Streptomyces venezuelae: one gene and its partner. The protein of the gene in region 1 binds, or shares a complex with, the protein of each later gene. Links are inferred from orthologs where the notes say so. Each region holds a gene or a part of one and is shown on either strand. Other genes may lie near its edges.

Region 1 (10,987 bases):
AAGGCGTCGGGCCCCGACGCGAAGGACATCGCCGGCATGTGCGACCTGGACGACCTGCTCAAGGAGTTCGAGGGCGGGATCAACTCGAACGCCCGCAGGGGCGCGACGACGGAGCTCGACGGCATCCCCGCGATCAGGATCGACGCGCACGACGCCGAGGAGAAGTACACGATCTACGTCGCCGCCGAGGGCAAGCCGTACCTGCTGAAGATCATCGACGCGGAGCCGAAGAAGGGGGAGGCGAAGAAGGCCGAGCCCGAGCACATCACGTTCAGCGAGTACGACAAGCCGGTCAAGACGACGCCGCCCGCGGGCAAGGTCATCGACCTGGACAAGCTGGGCGCGTGACGGGCCCGTCGGGCCTCAGAGCGTGTGCCGCACCCACACGTTCGGCTCGACGTACACGCCGTACCCGCGCTCCGGTTCACAGTGCACGGGCACCAGCGCCCCCGGCACCTCGACCGGACCCTCCGTGTCGAACGGCAGCCCGGTCCACTCCCGCCACTGCGCGGTCGACCCCGACACGGTCATGGACGCGTGCGCGACCTTCTCCACGACGCCGCCCGCCCGCACGTGGACCCGCAGCCACGGGTCGTGCGGCAGACCGTCCTCGCGGGTGCGGTACGCGTACTCGTCGATCCGGGCCGCCGGTTCGAGGTGCTTGGCGTTGGGCCGCACGGGCGCGACGACCTCGGCGAAGCCGTGGGCACGGGCGTTCTCCCGCATGGCGTCGAGCATCCTCGCGGAGAGGCCCTTGCCCCGGGCCGTCTCGTCGACGGTTATCTCGATGGCGCTCACGGTGTCGGCCCGCTTGCCGTGGCGCAGGTCGGAGAAGGCCCACAGCAGGACCTGGTCCCAGCCGCCGTCGGGCAGTTCACCGGTGCCGCGGGCGCGGAGCGCGAACGGCACGCTGAAGGCCCGGGCGACGACCTTGCCGCCGTCGTCCTCGTCGGTGGCGACCAGGACGTACTCCGGAAGGTCCTTGACGATCCGTCCGATCAGCGACCAGCCCACCGGGTCGTGGAGGATGAACTCCGGCCAGTCCTCCGCCATGTTCCACAGCGGGTCCGTGAGCTCGGGGCGCTCGGCGAGCGTCGTGATCTTGAGGTTCATGGGTCGGGACGGTACGGGGTCCGCTCGGCGGGCGGTAGCGGTTTTCTCCCCGGTCAGCGGGCGTGGAAGCGGGGTGGGGCCTCCGTCGGAGCTGTGCCCGACGGAAGTTTTTCGTCCGGGCACGTCGTGAGGACCTTCTTCATCGCGGCGCGTTCCGCGCCGGTCACCCACACCCCGTACTTCTTCTTCACCGCGACCTGTCCGGCCACGTACGTGCAGCGGTAGCCCTTGTTCGGGGGCAGCCACGTCGCCGTGTCGCCGTCGCCCTTGCCGCGGTTGGGGCCCGCGTCGACGGCCAGGAGGTTCAGCGGGTCGTTGGCGAACGCTATGCGCTTGGCGGGCTGCCACTGGAACGCGCCCTTCTGCCAGGCGTCGGAGAGCGCCACGAGGTGGTCGATGTCGACCTGGCTGCGCCCGCGCCGGAACGTCACGTCCTTGCCGGTGTACGGGTCGGGCGCGAGCTTGCCGGACGTCACCCGGCAGTCGCCGCCCGCGTACGTCACATCCTTGAGGTCCCGCTTCAGGATGTCGTCCCGGGTCGGGCAGCGGTTGGAGTCGGTGTCGGCCCACGCGGTGCCGAACCGGCTCCGCTCGTAACCGGTCTTGGGGGCCCGCCCCTTGACGGTGAGCGTGTCGACGGCGGCGAGCGCCGACCCGGCCTTCGCGTCGGGTCCGGCGGCGCCGCCGTCCGCCTTGTCCTTGGTGCCGGTCTCGCAGCCGGTGAGGAGCGCGGGCACGGCGAGGAGGGCGAGCAGCGCCGAAGCGGTACGGGTACGCCGGTTCACCGGACGACCACCGTCGCGCCGGGCGCGGCACCGCTCCGCGACTTCACCGGAAACCGGTGCGGACCCACGACTTGGTACCTCACTGCGCTCTCCCCTCCCCTGGGCGGACCCTCGGACCATACGGACGATCATGAGAATATCTCCTGTTCCTTCCCTATCAGGAGATTCATGCACAAGCGTCTGCCGCGGCTCGCCCTGCCGCTGCTCACCGTCCTCGTCCTCGGTACCACGGGGTGCGGCGGGTCCGACACCAACGCGTCCGACACACCGCGCACTTCGTCACCCAGCGCGCACCCGACTCCCGCCGCTCCCCAGGGACGCGGACTGAAAGGGCCTGCGGCCGAGTTCTTCCTCAAGACCCTGCGGAAGAACTACCCGGACCTCGACCACATCGACGACGACGCGCTCGTCGCCGAAGGGGACGCCCTGTGCACGATCCGGGGCGCGGCCCTCGGCGAGCAGTTCAAGGAGTCGACGCGCCGGCTCGGCACGACCAAGGTGCAGACGTCCCGCATCATGGGCGCCGCCCACGCCCTGTGCCGCGACAAGGACGACCAGCTCTTTGACCGCTGACGATTACCTCAGCGGTAATCGACCGTCCCCTCTCTCCCCCGGCAGGATCGGTCACATCAGCCGAGAGCCGAACCGAGGAGAGCCCCCATGAGCGCCGCCGACACCGCCGACCGCACCCGCGCCGTCGTCCAGGAGTTCCTGCAGGCCCGGCTCGCCGTGGACAGGGGGCGGATGGAGGAGCTGTTCGCCGACGACGTGGACTGGCTGCTCGCCGAGAACCCCGCCGTCCCGTGGATCCGCCCGCGCTCCACGGGCGCCGAGTGCGCGGCCCAGTCCGAGGAACTGGCCGCGCACACCGTCCCCGAGGACGCCCGCGCCTCCCTCGACACCTTCCTCGTCGACGGAACGGATGCCGTCCTGTTCGGCCACCTCTCGGGCACCGTGCGCGCCACCGGCAAGTCCTTCGCCGGCCCCTTCGCCCTGCGCCTCACGGTGGAGGACGGCCGGATCACCCGGCACCACCTGTACGAGAACAGCCTCTCCATCGCGGCGGCCTGCACGACGGCCTAGGACCCCAGGCCTCTAGGACCCCAGGATCGACGTGAGGAACTCCCCGACCCAGCCGAGCAGTTCACGCCCGACCAACGGCTTGCCGCCCACCTTCGCCGTCTTGGGGCGCGGGACCAGGATCTGGTGCGCGGTCGGCTTGATGACCGTTCCGGGGTAGAGGCGCTTGAGGCGGAGTTCCTGGGATTCGCGGAGGTCCACCGGGGCGAAGCGGATGTTGTTGCCCTGGAGGACGATCTCGCCGACCTCGCAGGCGCGGGCCAGCATGCGCAGGCCTGCCACCAGGAGGAGGTTCTCCACCGGCTCCGGCAACTTGCCGTAGCGGTCGGTGAGTTCCTCGCGTACCGCCTTGATGTCCTCCTCCGTGTTCGCGGAGGCGATGGCACGGTAGGCCTGCAGGCGCAGGCGCTCGCCGGGGGCGTAGTCGTGGGGGACGTGCGCGTCGACCGGGAGCTCGATCTTGACCTCCAGGGGCGGCTCCTCCTCCACACCGCCCTCCAGGGACGCGCGGTAGTCGGCGACCGCCTCGCCGACCATGCGGACGTACAGGTCGAAGCCGACGCCCGCGATGTGACCCGACTGCTCGCCGCCCAGGAGGTTGCCCGCGCCGCGGATCTCCAGGTCCTTCATCGCCACGTACATGCCCGCGCCCATCTCCGTGTGCTGGGCGATCGTGGCGAGGCGTTCGTGGGCCGTCTCCGTCAACGGCTTCTCCGGGGGGTAGAGGAAGTACGCGTAACCCCGTTCGCGGCCTCGGCCCACTCGGCCGCGCAACTGGTGGAGCTGGGACAGGCCGAAGTTGTCGCCGCGCTCCACGATCAGCGTGTTGGCGTTGGAGATGTCGATGCCCGACTCGACGATCGTCGTCGAGACGAGCACGTCGAACTTCTTCTCCCAGAAGTCGACGACGACCTGCTCAAGGGCCTGTTCCGACATCTGGCCGTGGGCCGTCGCGATCCGCGCCTCGGGGACGATGTCCCGGAGCCTCGCCGCCGCGCGGTCGATCGACTCGACGCGGTTGTGGATGTAGAAGACCTGGCCCTCGCGGAGCAGCTCGCGGCGCACGGCCGCGCCGATCTGCTTCTCCTCGTACGGGCCGACGAAGGTCAGGACCGGGTGGCGCTCCTCGGGCGGCGTCGTGATCGTCGACATCTCGCGGATGCCGGTGACGGCCATTTCGAGCGTACGGGGAATGGGGGTGGCCGACATCGTCAGGACGTCGACGTTCGCGCGGAGCTTCTTCAGCTGCTCCTTGTGCTCGACGCCGAAGCGCTGCTCCTCGTCGACGATGACCAGGCCCAGGTCCTTGAACTTGGTCTCGGAGGAGAACAGGCGGTGCGTGCCGATGACGATGTCGACCGAGCCCTCGCGCAGGCCCTCCAGGGTCGCCTTCGACTCCGTCTCCGTCTGGAAGCGGCTCAGCGCCTTCACGCTGACCGGGAACTGCGAGTAGCGCTCGGAGAACGTGCCGAAGTGCTGCTGGACGAGGAGGGTCGTGGGGACAAGGACCGCCACCTGCTTGCCGTCCTGGACCGCCTTGAACGCCGCGCGGACCGCGATCTCCGTCTTGCCGTAACCGACGTCGCCGCAGATCAGGCGGTCCATCGGGACCGTCTTCTCCATGTCCTCCTTGACCTCGGCGATCGTGGTCAGCTGGTCGGGCGTCTCCGCGTAAGGGAAGGCGTCCTCCAGCTCGCGCTGCCAGGGCGTGTCGGGCGCGAAGGAGTGGCCGGGCGCCGCCATGCGCGCCGAGTACAGCTTGATGAGGTCGGCGGCGATCTCCTTGACCGCCTTCTTCGCCCGCGCCTTCGTCTTCGTCCAGTCGGCGCCGCCGAGGCGGTGGAGCGTCGGGGCCTCGCCGCCCACGTACTTGGTGATCTGCTCCAGCTGGTCGGTGGGGATGTAGAGCCGGTCGCCGGGCTGGCCGCGCTTGGCGGGCGCGTACTCCACGACGAGGTACTCGCGGGTCGCGCCCTGGACGGTGCGCTGCACCATCTCGATGTAGCGGCCCACGCCGTGCTGCTCGTGGACGATGTAGTCGCCGGACTCCAGCGTCAGCGGGTCGATCGTCTTGCGGCGGCGGGCCGGCATGCGCTGGCCGTCCTTGCCGGCCGCCTTCTGCCCGGAGAGGTCGGTCTCGGTGAGGACCGCGAGCCTGAGGGCCGGGTCCACGAAGCCGTAGTCGATCGAGCCGCACGACACGTGCACCAGCGACGGCGTGAGCTCCCCGAGGTCGCCGTCGAGGCGGGCCGCGATGCCCTCGCCGCCGAGCACCTCGACGGTGCGGGTCGCGGGGCCGTGGCCCTCGGTGACGTAGACGACGCGCCAGCCGTCCGCGAGCCAGCCCTTCGTGTCCGCGAGGGCCTTCGCGGTGTCGCCCCGGTACGTCTCCGGGGCGTGCATGCCCAGCTTCAGCGTGTCATCGTCCAACTCCTCGTCGGCGGCGAACGGGCTCACCGACCACCACATCATGTCGAGCTCGCGTGCGTGGTCCCGGACGTCCGCGATGCCCCACAGGGACGCCGCGCCCACGTCGATCGGGGCCTCGCCGCCGCCCGCCGTCGCCGCCCAGCTCGCCTGGAGGAACTCCTGCGAGGTCGCCACCAGGTCCGCCGCGCGCGTCCGCACCCGCTCCGGGTCGCAGACCACGGCCATCGAGCCCTTCGGCAGGACGTCGACGAGCAGCTCCATGTCGTCGACGAGGACCGGCGCGAGGGACTCCATGCCCTCCACCGCGATGCCCTCGGCGATCTTCCCGAGCAGTTCGCCGAGCTCGGGGTGCTCCTCGGCGAGGACGGCCGCCTTCTCCCGCACCTCGTCGGTGAGCAGCAGCTCACGGCAGGGCGGCGCCCACAGACCGTGCTCGGCGACTTCGAGGGAGCGCTGGTCGGCGACCTTGAAGTACCGGATCTCCTCGACGTCGTCGCCCCAGAACTCCACGCGCAGCGGATGCTCCTCGGTGGGCGGGAAGACGTCGAGGATGCCGCCTCGTACGGCGAACTCGCCGCGCTTCTCGACCAGCTCCACGCGCGAGTACGCGGCCGCCGCGAGGGCCTCCACCGTCTCGTTCAGGTCCGTCGTCTGCCCGCTGCGCAGCGCCACGGGCTCCAGGTCGCCGAGGCCCTTGACCTGCGGCTGCAGGACGGAGCGGACCGGCGCGACGACCACCGAGACCGGTCCTGTCTCCGGGTCGTCCGGGCTGGGGTGCGCGAGACGGCGCAGCACGGCGAGGCGGCGGCCGACGGTGTCGGAGCGCGGGGAGAGGCGCTCGTGCGGCAGCGTCTCCCACGACGGGTACTCCGCGACGCCGTCCGGCGGCAGGATCGTCCGCAGCGCGGCGGCCAGGTCCTCGGCCTCCCGGCCGGTGGCCGTCACGGCCAGGACGGTGCGGCCGGACTCGCGGGCCAGCGCCGCCACCGCGAAGGGCCGGGCCGCGGGCGGTCCGACCAGGTCGACGTGCATGCGGTGGCCGTCGGTCGCGGCCTTGGCCGCTTCGGCCAGTGCCGAGTCCTTGACGACAGCGTCGAGCAGACCGTGCAGGCTCATTGAAGGCTTTCCGTCCAGTCCAGCAGTCCAGGTAGCCGGAGTGAGTGGGCAACGCGAACCGCCCGGCACGTCGTACGGGCCGGGGGTCTCCAGCGTACGACTCCGCGCTGATCGGCGCGGCCCGGTCGGGCCGGGCCGGGGGGCGGGAGACCGGGTGCCCTCCCGCACACTGTCCGGAAACCTCCGTCCGAAAATATTTTCCCCTCGGGTGTAAACCGGCCGCGCCTCCCGGGCGTACTGCCATCGAGAACACCGCACGCACCAGGAGACCACTTGACCGACGAGGAGTTCGAGGCGTTCTACGCGCACTCCGTGAGAGCACTGGTCGGACAGGTCTATCTGATGACGGGGGACCTCCACGAGGCGCAGGACGTGGTCCAGGAGGCCTTCGTCCGCGCGTGGGCGCGCCGCTCGCGGCTGGAGCGGGACGCCGGTCCCGAGGCGTGGGTCAGGACCGTCGCCCGGCGGCTCGCCGTGAGCCGGTGGCGGCGGCGCGGGCGGGCCGCGGAGGCCTGGCGGCGCCACCACGGGGAACGGGCGGGCACCGCGCCCGCCCCGGACCCGGGGACCGTCGCGCTGGTCGCCGCGCTGCGGCAGCTGTCCGAGCGGCAGCGGCGGGTGGCCGTTCTGCACTACGTGTGCGACCTGTCCGTGCAGCAGGTCGCCGCGGAGACCGGGATCGCGGCCGGGACCGTGAAGTCCCACCTGTCCCGGGCCAGGGCGGCTCTCGCACCGCATCTCGACGACACGACCGCCTCGGACCTCGACCTCGGAGGAGCACCGTGACCGAGCCCACTCCCCCGGCGGACGGCGGCGACAGCCTCGCCGCCGCGCTGAAGCGGGCCGCCGCGTCGGGCGGCCTGGCCGCCTCGCCGGTCCCTGCGCACCAGGTCGCCGCGCGCGGGGCACGCCGTCGGCGGCGGACGTACGCGGCGGGGGCGGCGCTCGCCGTCTGCCTGGTCTCCGGCGGGGGCGCGCTCGCCGCGGTGCAGCTGGGGCGGGGCGGGGAGCCGGTGGGGCCGGCTGTGCCGCCCAGCCCGACGAAGTCGGCCTCCTTCCCGGAGTCGTCCCTCGCCGACCGGTCGCCGTCGTCCGGGGTGCCGTCTTCCCTGACGCCCTCGACCTCGCTGCCGCCGACCGCGACGCCGACATGGCCGACTCCGCCCACGGCGACGGCGACCGCGACTCCGTCGGGGGGCTGATTTCCTGTCGTGCGCGCCACCGATGCACGGGGCTCCGCCCCGGACCCCGCTCCTCACGCGCCGGAGGGGCTAGATTTTTCCGCTCTCCCACCAGAAAGCCACCCCATGCCCGCAGCCAAGACCGATCTCCCCGCCCAGGAGCGTGCCGACGAGCTCATACCCGGGCGGGACCGGAGTGTCTCCGTTCCCGTCGTCGACGGGAAGAGACGGCTCTGGGACCGCGCCCCGCATCTGCTCGCCGCCGGGCTCTTCGTCGCGTACGCCGTCGTGTCCGTGTGCCGGTACCGGCGGCTCGAAAGCTCCTCCTGGGACCTCGGGATCTTCGAGCAGGCCGTGCGCGCCTACGCGCACCTCCGCGTACCCGTGGCCGACCTCAAGGGGCCCGGCGCCAACATCCTCGGTGACCATTTCAGCCCCGTCACCGCCCTCCTCGCCCCCGCCTACCGGCTCTTCCCCTCGCCCGTGACGCTGCTCGTCGCGCAGGCGCTGCTGATCGCCGTCTCCGTCGTGCCCGTCACCCGGGCGGCGACCCGGATCCTGGGGCGCGCGTCGGGGCTCGCGATCGGGGTCGCGTACGGGCTGTCGTGGGGCATCCAGCGCGCCGTCGACTTCGACTTCCACGAGATCTGCTTCGCGGTGCCGCTGATCGCCTTCTCCCTCGAAGCGCTGCTGCGGCAGCGGTGGCGGGCCTCGCTGCTCTGGGCGCTGCCGCTGGTCCTCGTCAAGGAGGACCTGGGGGCGACCCTCGCGGCGCTCGCCGTGGTCGTGGCGATCCGGTGCCGGCGTACGGACCCGAAGGCGCTGCGCCACGCCCTCGGCGTCGCCGCGTTCGGCGCGGTCGCCACCGCCGTCACGCTCACGCTGGTCATTCCGGCCTTCAACTCGGTCGGCGGGTACGACTACTGGGACAAGGTCGGGGAGGCGGGCCCCACCGCCGGGGCCTTCGACGGGTTCGGTACGAAGCTGCGCACCCTCGCCTGGCTGCTGATCCCGACCTCCGGGCTCCTGGCCCTGCGCTCTCCGCTGCTCCTGGTCGCGCTGCCGACGCTCGGCTGGCGGTTCGTCTCGGCCGACGACCACTACTGGGGCACGGACTGGCACTACAGCGCCGTCCTGATGCCGGTCGTCCTGCTCGCCCTCGTCGACGCCGTCGACACCGCGCGCCGCAGCCCGAAGCCGTGGCTGCGCCGGTACGCGGACCTCCTTCCCGCGTGCGTCGCCGCGGCCGCGCTCGCCCTCACCACGTCCCTGCCGCTCGCGGGCCTCACCGAAGGGGCGACGTACCGGAAGAGCGAGCAGGTCGTCGCCATCGAGAAGATGCTGGACCGGATACCGGACGGCGCCACCGTCGAGGCGAACATCGGGCCGATCACCCGGCTGACCTCGCGCACCCGCGTCTTCTGGACCGGCGCGGCCGACCCCGTCGTGCCGCGGTACGTCGCTCTCGACGTGCGGTCCGGCTGGACGAAGGACCCGGTCGCGTACGCCAACGGGCTGCATCCGGGCACCCGTTACGTGGCCGAGGACACCGCGTACGGGTACGTGCTGCTGCGCCGGGAGTAGCGGCGGACGGCGGCCGGCCCCGGCGGGCGCGCATCACACGCGCCCGCCGGGGCCGGCTCCCCCGTTCCCCCGATTCCCCCGTCGGAGTGGCTATTCGGTGGCGATGGCGTTCAGGACGTTCATCCGGCCGGCCCGGAACGCCGGGACCAGTGCCGCGAAGAGGCCCACGAACGCCGACCCGATGAAGACCGCGATGATCGTCGGCCACGGGATCTCGAGGACCTTCAGGCCCTCCAGCGCCAGGAGCTTCTGGGCCGTCGCTCCCCAGCCCATGCCGAGGCCGAGGCCGAGCAGGGCGCCGAAGAGGGCGATGACCACGGACTCCATGCGGATCATGCGGCGCAGCTGGCGGCGCGAGAGGCCGATGGCCCGCATGAGGCCGATCTCGCGGGTGCGCTCCACCACCGAGAGGGCCAGGGTGTTCACGACGCCGAGGATCGCGACGATGATCGCGAGCCCGAGCAGGCCGTAGACCATGTTCAGGAGCTGGCCGACCTGGTCCTTCAGGGTCTGCTTGAAGTCGGTCTGGTCCATCACCTTGTACTGCGGGTAGGCGTCCAGGGACTTCTTCAGGGAGGCGTACGCGGCCTCTTCCTGGCCCTTGGTGGCCGAGGCGAACATCATGTCGTTCTGCGGGATGCGGTCCGCGGGGACGTACTTCTCCATCGTCGTGATGTTGAGGTACATCGAGCCCCGGTCGACGGAGGTGTCGTCATTGGTGATCGCCGCGAGCCTCAGCTTCGCCGTCCTGCCGTGCTCGAAGGCGATCTTCAGCTCGTCGCCGACCTTCAGGCCGTGCTTCTCGGCGAAGTCGTCACCGACCGACATGGCGTTCTTGCCGTAGGCGTCGGAGAGCTTGCCCGCGGTGGTCTCGCGCCGCAGGTCCGTGGCGTAGGAGGGGTCGGCGGCGCTCAGGCCGACGCCGTCCACGGTCTTGCCCGAAGGCGTGGTCATGTCCGCGTTGATCTGCTTGTAGCGGGTGATGTGGGCGATGTGGTCGGCCTTGCCGAGGGCATCGGCGGCCTTGTCCGTGATGTTCATGCCGGGCTGGGTGGGCTGGACGATGAAGTCCGCGCCGACCGACTTGTCGAGCTCGTCGGTGGCCGAGGCGACCATCGAGGAGCCGACGACGGAGAGGCAGGCGACCAGCGCGAGGCCGATCATCAGGGCCGCGCCGGTGGCGCCGGTGCGGCGCGGGTTGCGCAGCGCGTTGCGCTCGGCCATCCGGCCGACCGGGCCGAACATCCGCAGCAGGACCGCGCTGATGACGCGGACCACGCCGGAGGCGAGCACGGGGCCGATGACGACGAAGCCGATGAGGGAGAGGACGACGCCGCCGCCGAGGAGGAGCGAGCCGTCCTTGGCCTTGTCGGCCTGCGAGGCGGCCCACAGGGCGTAGCCGCCGGCGCCGGTGAGGACGAGTCCGATGACGGCGCGCAGCGCGCTCGCCCTGCCGTCGGCCGGGGTGCCCGCGTCGCGCAGTGCGGCCATCGGCGAGACCTTGCCGGCGCGTCGTGCGGGGAGGTAGGCGGCGAGGACGGTGACGACGATGCCGAGCACCAGGCCGACCACGGGCGTCGTCCAGTTGACGGTGAGGTCGCCGGTGGACAGTTCCATGCCCATGCCGGACATGAGCTTCATGAGGCCGACGGCGAGTCCGATGCCCGCGCCGACGCCGAGGACCGAGCCGAACACGCC
Region 2 (10,700 bases), 1.5 Mb from region 1 along the record:
GACATCTCTGTCTGCCGGCGCCGCCGCTCCTGCTGTGTGGTGAGCGCATCGCGTTCCTCCCGTGCGGGTGGGGTTGGAGGAGCGCGTCCGGACGCTTCGATTGAGCATCAAGTGTTGTCGGGTGCAGGTCAACACGCTTCAATGCGGAATTACTTGGGCCGTGAACGGCGGCGTACGGATGTGAACGCGGGCCGTGCGTCCACCTGGCAGCCCGCCCCCACCGGCGCGAACGCCGGAACGGCAGATGTGAACGTTCACAAGAGGAGCCCGTTTTGCGGCACGGCACACCACGCGCGGCGGAACCCGGACCCGAGGCGCCCGCGGACCTGGAGGCCGCCCTGCGCACCGGTCCCTTCCACCTCGCCCTGCGCACCGCTATCGCCACGCGGCGCCTGCCCCTGCAGCGCATACGCCACCATCTGGTCCGGCACGGCGTCAACGTAGGGGTGACGAGCCTCAGTTACTGGCAGCAGGGCGCCCGCCGGCCGCAGCGCCCCGAGTCCCTGCGCGCCGTACGCGCCCTGGAGGAGATCCTCCAGCTCCCGGAGGAGTCACTGATCAGGCTGCTCGTGCGGCCGGCCGAGCGCGCCGACCGGGCCAGGCCCGCCGCCCGCTCGTACCGCTCCCTGGTGGAGGCGTCCGACGTGCTGCGCTCCCTCCTGACCGACCTCGGCTCGCCGGTCGACGGTGGACTGCATACGATCGGCCACCACGAACGCGTACGGATCGGGGCGGAACGCGAGATGCTCGGCCGCGATTCACAGCACATCGTGCGCGCCCACCGGGACGGCGTCGACCGCTACGTGGCCATCCACCACGGCGATCCCGGGTGCGCCCCCGACCGCGTCCGGGTGCTCGCCCTGGAGAACTGCCGTACGGGCAGGGTGCGCTGGCACAAGGGCACGGGGGTGCTGGTCGCCGAGCTGCTCTTCGACGCCCGGCTGCGCGCGGGCGACACGCATCTGTTCGGCTACGGCTTCGAGGACGGCACGGCCGGGGCCGCCACTGAGTACATGCGCGGCTTCACCTACGCGGGCGGGCAGTACGCACTGCAGATCCGGTACGACGAGACGGCGCTGCCCGTACGCTGCCACCGCTTCACCCAGCACTCCGCCGCGGCCCCGCGCGGCGGCCGCCAGGAGCTGACGCTGAGCGGCAACCACCGGTCGGTGCACGTGGTCGAGCCGCAGGTGCGGGCGGGGATCCTGGGAATCGCGTGGGACTGGGAGTGAACCCGGGCCCACGGCCGCGACGGGGTCCTACGCCTTCTTCACCGGACCCGCGATGATCTTGCCGTTGGCCACCTTCACCGGCACCTCGGGAAGCGGCTCGTTGGCCGGCTCGTGCAGCACCTTGCCGTTGGTGGCGTCGAACTCGCTGCCGTGACACTGGCAGACCAGCTTGTGCCCCTCCAGGTTCTGGATGGGGCAGCGCGCGTGGGTGCAGATCGTGCTGTACGCCTTGTACTCGTCGTCGGAGATCCGGCTGACCACGACATTGCTGTCCTTGTACAGCTTCGACGCGCCCACCTTCACGTCGTCGGCCTTCCCGAGGTCCACCGGCGCGGTCGGCGCCGACCGGTTCGACCCGTCGCCGGACGAGCAGGCGGTGAGCCCGAGTCCGACGGCCGGGGCGAGAGCGGCGGCCCGCAGCACGGTACGGCGGGCGTGGGGGGTGCCGGACATGGTGTCTCCACAGGTCAGGAGGGCATCGGTGACGGATCAGACCATACCGGTGCACCGGGTTCCGACCGGGTCGGGCACGACCGTGCCCGAGTCCTGCCCGGTTCCGCACGCGGCCCCGCGGACGGCCTAGCCTGGGCGCGGCGAGCCCACCCGGACGGTGCCCGAGAGGAATGACCCGTGATTGTCGTCGCAGGAGAGGCCCTGATCGACCTCGTACCGCAGGACGCGGGCGGGGAGCCGGACAGTGCGCGGCGGGCCGGCGAGGACGGAGGCGCGGGGCTGCCCGCGCTCGCGCCGCGCCTCGGCGGCGGCCCGTACAACACCGCCGTGGCGCTCGGCCGGCTCGGCTCCCCCGTGGCCTTCTGCTCACGCGTCTCCCGGGACGCGTTCGGCGAGGCGCTGCTGGACGGGCTGCGTGCGGCCGACGTCGACGTGACGTCCGTGCAGCGCGGTCCCGAGCCGACGACGCTCGCCGTCGCCTCGATCGGCGCGGACGGCTCGGCGGGGTACTCCTTCTACGTCGAGGGCACGGCCGACCGCCTCTTCGAAGCGCCCGACCACGGCTCCCTTCCCGACGGGGTGCGGGCGATGTCGTTCGGCACCTGCTCGCTCGTCCTTGAACCGGGCGCGAGCGCGTACGAGGGGCTGATGCGGCGGGCGGCGGCGAGCGGTGTCTTCACGGCACTCGACCCGAACGTCCGCGCCGGTCTGATCCCCGACGCGGACGCCTACCGCACGCGCTTCAAGAGCTGGCTGCCGTCGGTGACGCTGCTCAAGCTGTCGCGGGAGGACGCCGAGTGGCTCGGCGGCACTCCGCACGAGTGGCTGGCCGCCGGGCCCGCGGCCGTGGTGGTCACGCACGGCGGGGACGGTCTGGCGCTGTACACCCGGGACGGTACGGAGCTGCGCGTGCCCGGCGAGAAGGTCGACGTCGTCGACACGATCGGCGCGGGCGACACCGTCAACGCGGCGCTGCTGCACGGCCTTCACGCCCGGGACGCGCTGTCGGACGGGGCGCTGGCCGGTCTCGGCGCGGAGGGCTGGACCGACGTGCTGCGGTTCGCGGCGCGCGCGGCGGCACTCACGTGCTCCCGGGCGGGCGCGGAGCCGCCTTACGCGGCGGAACTGGGCTGAGCGGACCCCGGTCGGCCGCGCAGCCGTGTCCGTCAGCGCCCGTTGAACGACCCGTGCCGGCCCGCCCCCGCCGCGAACCGTGCCGCTCCTTGTGCCGCGTCGGCCAGGGAGTGCAGGCCGTGGGCCAGCTCGCCCGCCATCGCCTCCTCCTCGGGCAGACCGCTCTGTTCGAGCAGGGAGAGCCGGTCACGCCGCATGCAGGTCTGCGGGAACGCGGCGATCTCGGCGGCGAGGCGCTCGGCGGCGGCACGTGAGGTTCCCGTGGGCACGGTCCGGTTGACCAGGCCCATGCCGAGCGCCTCCGCGGCGCCCACCGGGCGGCCGGTCAGGATCAGGTCGAGGGCGCGCCCCTCGCCGATCAGCCGGGGCAGTCGCACCGTCCCGCCGTCGATGAGCGGGACGCCCCAGCGACGGCAGAACACCCCGAGGACGGCGTCCTCTTCGGCGACGCGCAGGTCGCACCAGAGGGCGAGTTCGAGGCCGCCCGCGACGGCGTGGCCGGAGATCGCCGCGATCACCGGTTTCGTCAGGCGCATCCGGGTGGGGCCCATGGGGCCGTCCCCGTCCTCGGTGACCGTGTTGCCGTCGGGGGTGCCGATGGCCTTGAGGTCCGCGCCCGCGCAGAAGGTGCCGCCCTCGCCCCACAGCACGGCGACGGAGGCCTGCGGGTCGGCGTCGAAGGCGCGGAAGGCGTCGGCGAGCGCGCGGGCGGTGGGCCCGTCGACAGCGTTCCGCGCGGCGGGGCGGGACAGCACGATGGTGGTGACGTGGCCTGCGCGTTCGCTGCGTACGGGCATGGGGCAAGCCGACCATGGAACGGGCTGCCGGACAAGGAGTGTTCGGGCCGCCACTCCCCCCGCGTACGACGACGCGCCCCGCCCTTGGTGAGGGGCGGGGCGCGTCGTACGGATGGGGCGTCGGCGAGGCGCCGCCCGCGGTGGGCGGAGCGCTGTCGGCCGTGGCCCGACGCCGATCAGGCCTTGCGGGCCCGCGTGGCCTTCTTCGCGACGGCCTTCTTCGTGGAGGCAGTCTTCGTAGCGGCGGTCTTCTTGGCGACCGTCTTCTTGGCCACGGTCTGCTTGGCGGAGGCGGCCGACTTTGCGGCGGCCGCCTTCTTCGTGGCCGCACCGGAACCCGACCCGGCACCCGTCCTGGCCGTGGCCGTCTTCTTCGTGGCCGTGGCGCTCGCCGCCACCACCTTCTTGGCGGTGGCCTTCTTGGCGGCGGACTTCTTCGCGGGAGCCTTCTTCGCCGCCCCGCGCCCCCGCGAGGGCACCGCGTCGCTGATCCGGTCCGCCGCGATGATGTCCCGCAGGAACTTGCCGGTGTGGCTGGCCGGGACCCCCGCGACCTCCTCGGGCGTGCCTTCGGCGACGACGAGACCACCGCCGTTGCCGCCCTCGGGGCCCATGTCGACGACCCAGTCGGCCGTCTTGATCACGTCGAGGTTGTGCTCGATGACGATGACCGTGTTGCCCTTGTCGACCAGGCCGGAGAGGACCGTGATCAGCTTGCTGATGTCCTCGAAGTGCAGACCGGTGGTCGGCTCGTCCAGCACGTACACGGTCCGGCCCGTGGACCGCTTCTGGAGTTCGGACGCCAGCTTCACGCGCTGGGCCTCGCCTCCGGAGAGCGTGGGCGCCGACTGCCCGAGGCGCACGTACCCGAGGCCGACGTCGTGGAGCGTCTTCAGGTGACGGGCGATGGCGGGGACGGCCTCGAAGAAGCCGAGCGCTTCTTCGATCGGCATGTCGAGGACCTCGGCGATGGACTTGCCCTTGTAGTGCACGTCCAGCGTCTCGCGGTTGTAGCGCGCGCCGTGGCAGACCTCGCACGGCACGTACACATCCGGGAGGAAGTTCATCTCGATCTTGATCGTGCCGTCGCCGGAGCAGTTCTCGCAGCGGCCGCCCTTGACGTTGAAGGAGAAGCGGCCGGGCAGATAGCCCCGGACCTTCGCCTCCGTGGTCTCCGCGAAGAGCCTGCGGACGTGGTCGAAGACTCCCGTGTACGTCGCCGGGTTCGACCGCGGGGTGCGGCCGATGGGCGACTGGTCGACGTGCACGACCTTGTCGACCTGGTCGTCGCCGTCCACACGCGTGTGGCGGCCGGGGACGGACCGGGCGCCGTTCAGCTCGCGGGCCAGGTGGGTGTAGAGGATGTCGTTCACGAGCGTCGACTTGCCGGAGCCCGAGACACCCGTGACCGCGGTGAGGACGCCGAGCGGGAAGGAGACGTCGATGTCCTGGAGGTTGTTCTCGCGGGCGCCGTGCACCGTGAGCTGCCGGGACGGGTCGGCCGGGCGGCGCACGTCGGGCACCGGGATGGCCTTCTTGCCCGACAGGTACTGCCCGGTGATCGACTTGTCGTTGCCGAGCAGCTCCTTCATGGAGCCGCTGTGCACGACCTTGCCGCCGTGCTCGCCCGCGCCGGGGCCGATGTCGACGACCCAGTCGGCGACCTTGATCGTGTCCTCGTCGTGCTCGACGACGATGAGGGTGTTGCCCATGTCGCGCAGGCGGACGAGGGTCTCGATCAGGCGGTGGTTGTCGCGCTGGTGCAGGCCGATCGACGGCTCGTCCAGGACGTACAGGACGCCGACCAGGCCGGAGCCGATCTGCGTGGCCAGGCGGATGCGCTGGGCCTCGCCTCCGGAGAGGGTGCCCGCGGCACGGTTGAGCGAGAGGTAGTCCAGGCCGACGTCGACCAGGAACCGCAGGCGCTCGTTGACCTCCTTGAGGACCCGCTCGGCGATCTTCTTGTCGCGGGCGCCCAGCCGCAGCTCGGCGAGGAAGTCCGCGCAGTCGCTGATGGACATCGCGGAGACCTCGGCGATGGACTTCCCCATGACCGTGACGGCCAGGACGATCGGCTTGAGGCGGGTGCCCTCACAGGTGGGGCAGGGCACCTCGCGCATGTACCCCTCGAAGCGCTCGCGGCTCGCGTCGCTCTCGGCCTCGCTGTGGCGGCGCTTGACGAAGGGGACGGCGCCTTCGAAGGCGGTGGTGTAGACCCGCTCGCGGCCGTACCGGTTGCGGTAGCGGACCTCGATCTGCGTCTTGTGGCCGTTGAGGAGGGCCTTCTTGGCGCGCTGCGGGAGTCCGGCCCAGGGCATGTCGGTGGAGAAGCCGAGGGCGTCGGCGAGGGCTCCGACGAGCCGGCCGAAGTACTCCTTGGTGTGGCCGTGCGACCAGGGGTGGATGGCGCCCTCGTCGAGGGACTTGTCCTCGTCCGGGACGATCAGCTCGGGGTCGACCTCCATGCGCGTGCCGATGCCGGTGCAGTCCGGGCAGGCGCCGAAGGGCGAGTTGAAGGAGAAGGAGCGGGGCTCCAGCTCTTCGAAGGACAGGTCGTCGTACGGGCAGTAGAGGTGCTCCGAGTACATCCGCTCGCGCTCGGGGTCGTCCTCGGGGAGGTCGACGAAGTCGAGCACGACCATGCCGCCGGAGAGGCCGAGGGCCGTCTCCACGGAGTCGGTCAGGCGGCGCTTGGCGGAGTCCTTCACCGTGAGGCGGTCGACGACGACCTCGATGGTGTGCTTCTCCTGCTTCTTGAGCGTGGGCGGCTCGGAGAGCTGGATCGTCTGTCCGTCGACCCGCGCGCGGGAGTACCCCTTCGTCTGGAGGTCGGCGAAGAGGTCGACGAACTCGCCCTTGCGCTCGCGCACCAGCGGCGAGAGGACCTGGAAGCGGCTGCCCTCGGGCAGCTCCAGGACCTTGTCGACGATGGCCTGCGGCGACTGCCGCGAGATCGGGCGGCCGCACTCGGGACAGTGCGGCTTGCCGATGCGCGCGAAGAGCAGGCGCAGGTAGTCGTACACCTCGGTGATCGTGCCGACCGTGGAGCGCGGGTTGCGCGACGTCGACTTCTGGTCGATGGATACCGCGGGCGAGAGGCCCTCGATGAAGTCGACGTCCGGCTTGTCCATCTGGCCGAGGAACTGCCGGGCGTACGAGGAGAGGGACTCCACGTACCGCCGCTGGCCCTCGGCGAAGATCGTGTCGAACGCGAGCGAGGACTTGCCCGACCCGGAGAGTCCGGTGAAAACGATGAGTGAGTCGCGCGGGAGGTCGAGCGAGACGTTCTTGAGATTGTGCTCGCGCGCGCCACGGACGATGAGACGGTCGGCCACGCCGGGTCCGCACCTTTCTTGAGAGAAGAGACAGGGGGCAGAACCCCCGTCGTTCACAGACTAGGGCGAGCCACTGACAACGCCGGGCCGCTTCCCTGGTTCCACATGCACAACAAACCCGGACCTTCAAGAATGCCCGATGCCGCCCTCGACCATATAGCACGCGTATTCGATTTGCGGCCGTCCTGAGAGCCCTTCACCCGAACGTGTGGCGCAGCTATCGTCGACCGCATGATTGATCATGTGCGCGACCTGGCGTCTGTACGTGACGCGACCGACCGGCTGCTCAGCGCAGCGGCGAAACTGAACAACGATTCGACTGCCGAGCCGTCACGGCTCCCCGGCTGGAGCCGCGGACACGTCCTCGCCCACATCGCCCGGAACGCGGACGCCCTGGTGAACGTCCTCGCCGGGCGGCCGATGTACGAGAGTGCGCAGGCCCGGGACGCGGACATCGAGCGGGACGCCCCGCGGCCGCTGGACGCGCAGCTGGCGGACGTGCGCGAGAGCGGGGCCCGCTTCCTGGCGGAGGGCGAGCGGCCCGCCGACTGGTCCCGCACCGTGGAGCTGCGCAACGGCGTCACGGACTCGGCGGCGCGGGTGCCCTTCCGGCGCTGGGTCGAGGTCGAGCTGCACCACGTCGACCTCGGCATCGGGTACGAGCTCGAAGATCTGCCGACGGAGTTCGTGCAGCGTGAGATCGCGTTCCTGACGGCACGTTTCTCGGGGAACCCCGACGTCCCGCCCACCCGGATCACGGACGGCACGCACGCGTGGGACACCGGCAGGCAGGGCACTCCCGAGGTCACCGTCTCCGGGTCCGCGCCCGACGTGGTCGGCTGGCTGGCCGGCCGCCGCGACGGCACCGCGCTCACGGCCGAAGGGGGCCTCCTGCCCGCTCTGCCCCCGCTATAGGCTGGCGCACATGACGTACAGCGGAGCGGTGAAGGTCGGCGGGCCCGCGGATGTGCACGAGCTGCCGGACCTGATGATTTCGAAGGTCGCGGTCGGGCCGATGGACAACAACGCCTACCTGTTGCGCTGCCGGGCCACCGGCGAGCAGCTGCTGATCGACGCGGCGAACGACGCCGAGACACTGCTGACGCTGATCGGTGACGACGGCATCGCGTCCGTCGTCACCACGCATCAGCACGGCGACCACTGGCAGGCCCTGTCCGCCGTCGTCGGGGCCACCCGGGCGCGGACCTACGCGGGCCGCGAGGACGCCACCGGCATCCCCGTCCCGACGGACGTCCTGGTCGACGACGGCGACACGATCACGGTCGGCCGCGTCACGCTGACCGCGCGGCACCTGGTGGGCCACACCCCGGGCTCGATCGCGCTGGTCTACGACGACCCGCACGGCCACCCGCACGTGTTCACCGGCGACTGCCTCTTCCCGGGCGGCGTCGGCAACACGTGGAAGGACCCGAACGCCTTCGCCAGCCTCATCGATGACGTGGAGACGAAGATCTTCGGGACGCTGCCGGACGAGACGTGGGTCTACCCAGGCCACGGCGGCGACACGACGCTCGGCGCCGAGCGGCCGCACCTCGCCGAATGGCGCGCGCGGGGCTGGTGACCCGAAGGGGTACGCGTCACGCCTGGCCGGCGGCGACCAGCGCCGCCACCCGCTCCACCGCGAACGCGTACCCCTGCACACCGCACCCCGCGATGACGCCGTCGGCGCGCAGCGACACGTAGCTGTGGTGCCGGAACGCCTCGCGCTGGTGGATGTTGGAGATGTGCACCTCCAACACGGGCATGCCGTCACAGGTGTTGAGGGCGTCCAGGATCGCGACGGACGTGTGGGAGTAGGCCGCGGGGTTGATGACGATGCCGACGTGGTGCTCGCGCGCCTCGTGGATCCAGTCGACCAACTCGCCCTCGTGGTTGCTCTGCCGCAGGTCCACGGTCCCACCGTGCGCCGCGGCGGCCTTGGCGCACAGGGCCTCGACGTCGGCGAGGGTGTCCGTGCCGTAGATCTCGGGCTGGCGACGGCCGAGGAGGTTCAGGTTCGGGCCGTTCAAAATCATGATCGGGGCGGTGGCGAGGCTGCGCGTCATAAAGGAGGTCTATCACGCGCCCCACGCGCGCGGGGGACCGCACGAGACAGGCGCGATCGCCAAGCGTTACCACTGGTGACTATGGGTAGTTGACGCGGCATGCACCGAACCGCACCACCCTCACTGCCGCGTCTCGCGGCCGCCTCGCTCGCCGGGACCGCCATCGAGTTTTACGACTTCTTCATCTACGGGACGGCGGCGGCGCTGGTCCTGGGGCCGCTGTTCTTCCCGACCTTCTCGCCGCTCGCCGGAACCCTCGCCGCCTTCGCGACCTTCGGAGTGGGGTTCGTCGCGCGCCCGTTGGGGTCCGTCCTCTTCGGGCACATCGGGGACCGGCACGGACGGCGGCCCGTCCTCGTCGCGTCGCTGCTCCTCACCGGCGTCGCCACGGTCGCCGTCGGCTGCGTCCCCACGTACGAGTCGATCGGGATCGCCGCACCCGTGCTCCTTCTCGTCCTGCGCTTTCTGCAGGGGCTCGGGCTCGGCGGCGAGTGGGGCGGTGCCGTGCTGCTGACCGCGGAGCACGCGCCCGCCGAGCGGCGCGGGCTGTGGGCGAGCTTCCCGCAGGTCGGACCCTCGGTCGGGTTCCTGCTCGCCAACGGCATCATGCTGGCCCTGTCCGCCACGCTCACCGAGGCCCAGTTCGCGGCCTGGGGGTGGCGGGTGCCGTTCTGGGTCGCGGGGCTGCTCGTGGCCGTGGGCCTCGCGCTGCGCAGCTCGCTCGCCGAGAGCCCGGACTTCCTCGGCCTGCGCGAGCACGCGCGCGTGCCGCTCGCCGAAGTGGTGCGCGGCCACTGGCGCCTCGTCCTCCTGACGGCGGGCGCGCTCGCGGTGGGATACGCGGTGTTCTACGCCGTGACGACCTGGTCGCTCTCGTACGGGGTGGAGGAACTCGGCGTCAGCCGCACCGTCATGCTCGGCTGCATCATGGCGGTGGTCGTGGTGAAGGGCGCCCTGACGCCGGTGGTCGCCGTGCTGGGCGACCGTTACGGGCGGCGGCCGTTGTGTCTGCTCGGGTGCGCCGCGACGGCCCTGTGGATGTTCCCGATGATCGCGCTGCTCTCGACCGGGCAGCCGTTGCTGATGTTCACCGGGTTCCTGGTGGCGATGCTCGCGTTCATCACGATGTTCGCGGTGATCGGCGCGTATCTGCCGGAGCTGTACGAGCCCCGGATGCGGTGCACGGGCGCCGCGGTCGGCTACAACCTCGGCGGGGTGGTCGGCGGCGCGCTCACCCCGATCGTGGCGACGGCGGCGGCGCAGGGGGACGGGACGCCGTGGGGCGTGGCCGCGTATCTGACGGGGGTCGCGCTGCTGAGCCTCGGCTGCTTCGCGCTGCTGCCCGAGACCCGTCCCGTCCCGGTTCCCGATCCGGCCGCCGCTACGGGGTGACGGCGAGTTCCAGGAACGCCGCGAACAGCACCAGGTGGACGCCGCCCTGGAGCGGCGTGGCGCGTCCGGGCACGACCGTCAGGGTGCCGACGATCACGGTGAGCGCGAGCAGCACCATGTGGGTCGAGCTGAGCCCCAGCACGAGCGGTCCCGACAGCCATACGGAGGCGATGGCGACGGCCGGGATGGTCAGTCCGATGCTGGCCATCGCCGAGCCGAGGGCGAGGTTCAGGCTGGTCTGGACGCGGTCGCGGCGGGCGGCGCGCACGGCCGCGATGGTCTCCGGGAGCA

What was found.
Region 2: the proteins of mfd (region 1) and uvrA are in contact, whole or in part, in a crystal structure (PDB 4DFC), measured with the Escherichia coli proteins. The link is inferred for Streptomyces venezuelae from one-to-one orthologs.

What each region holds. Positions count from the first base shown.
Region 1 is NZ_CP029192.1:5,303,410-5,314,396, reverse strand. The notes cover bases 2,794-6,836. They hold mfd (transcription-repair coupling factor), read right to left. Parts: upstream 6,525-6,836; coding sequence 2,994-6,524; downstream 2,794-2,993. Other genes in these bases: DEJ48_RS23260 (SigE family RNA polymerase sigma factor), read left to right, coding at 6,798-6,836; DEJ48_RS23270 (nuclear transport factor 2 family protein), read left to right, coding at 2,794-2,981. In the rest of the region: DEJ48_RS23290 (hypothetical protein), read left to right, coding at 1-348; DEJ48_RS23285 (N-acetyltransferase), read right to left, coding at 364-1,113; DEJ48_RS23280 (HNH endonuclease family protein), read right to left, coding at 1,167-1,898; DEJ48_RS23275 (hypothetical protein), read left to right, coding at 2,067-2,471; more of DEJ48_RS23270, read left to right, coding at 2,559-2,793; more of DEJ48_RS23260, read left to right, coding at 6,837-7,310; DEJ48_RS23255 (hypothetical protein), read left to right, coding at 7,307-7,726; DEJ48_RS23250 (DUF2079 domain-containing protein), read left to right, coding at 7,832-9,289; DEJ48_RS23245 (ABC transporter permease), read right to left, coding at 9,380-10,987. UniProt on the Escherichia coli protein: Couples transcription and DNA repair by recognizing RNA polymerase (RNAP) stalled at DNA lesions. Mediates ATP-dependent release of RNAP and its truncated transcript from the DNA, and recruitment of nucleotide excision repair machinery to the damaged site.
Region 2 is NZ_CP029192.1:6,755,219-6,765,918, reverse strand. What follows is about bases 3,593-7,348. They hold uvrA (excinuclease ABC subunit UvrA), read right to left. Parts: upstream 6,952-7,348; coding sequence 3,793-6,951; downstream 3,593-3,792. Other genes in these bases: DEJ48_RS29720 (maleylpyruvate isomerase family mycothiol-dependent enzyme), read left to right, coding at 7,183-7,348; DEJ48_RS29730 (crotonase/enoyl-CoA hydratase family protein), read right to left, coding at 3,593-3,616. Also shown: DEJ48_RS29750 (papain-like cysteine protease family protein), read right to left, coding at 1-49; DEJ48_RS29745 (hypothetical protein), read left to right, coding at 273-1,232; DEJ48_RS29740 (Rieske (2Fe-2S) protein), read right to left, coding at 1,260-1,685; DEJ48_RS29735 (carbohydrate kinase family protein), read left to right, coding at 1,863-2,819; more of DEJ48_RS29730, read right to left, coding at 2,852-3,592; more of DEJ48_RS29720, read left to right, coding at 7,349-7,866; DEJ48_RS29715 (MBL fold metallo-hydrolase), read left to right, coding at 7,877-8,533; aroQ (type II 3-dehydroquinate dehydratase), read right to left, coding at 8,550-9,017; DEJ48_RS29705 (MFS transporter), read left to right, coding at 9,117-10,409; DEJ48_RS29700 (calcium:proton antiporter), read right to left, coding at 10,399-10,700. UniProt on the Escherichia coli protein: The UvrABC repair system catalyzes the recognition and processing of DNA lesions. UvrA is an ATPase and a DNA-binding protein. A damage recognition complex composed of 2 UvrA and 2 UvrB subunits scans DNA for abnormalities.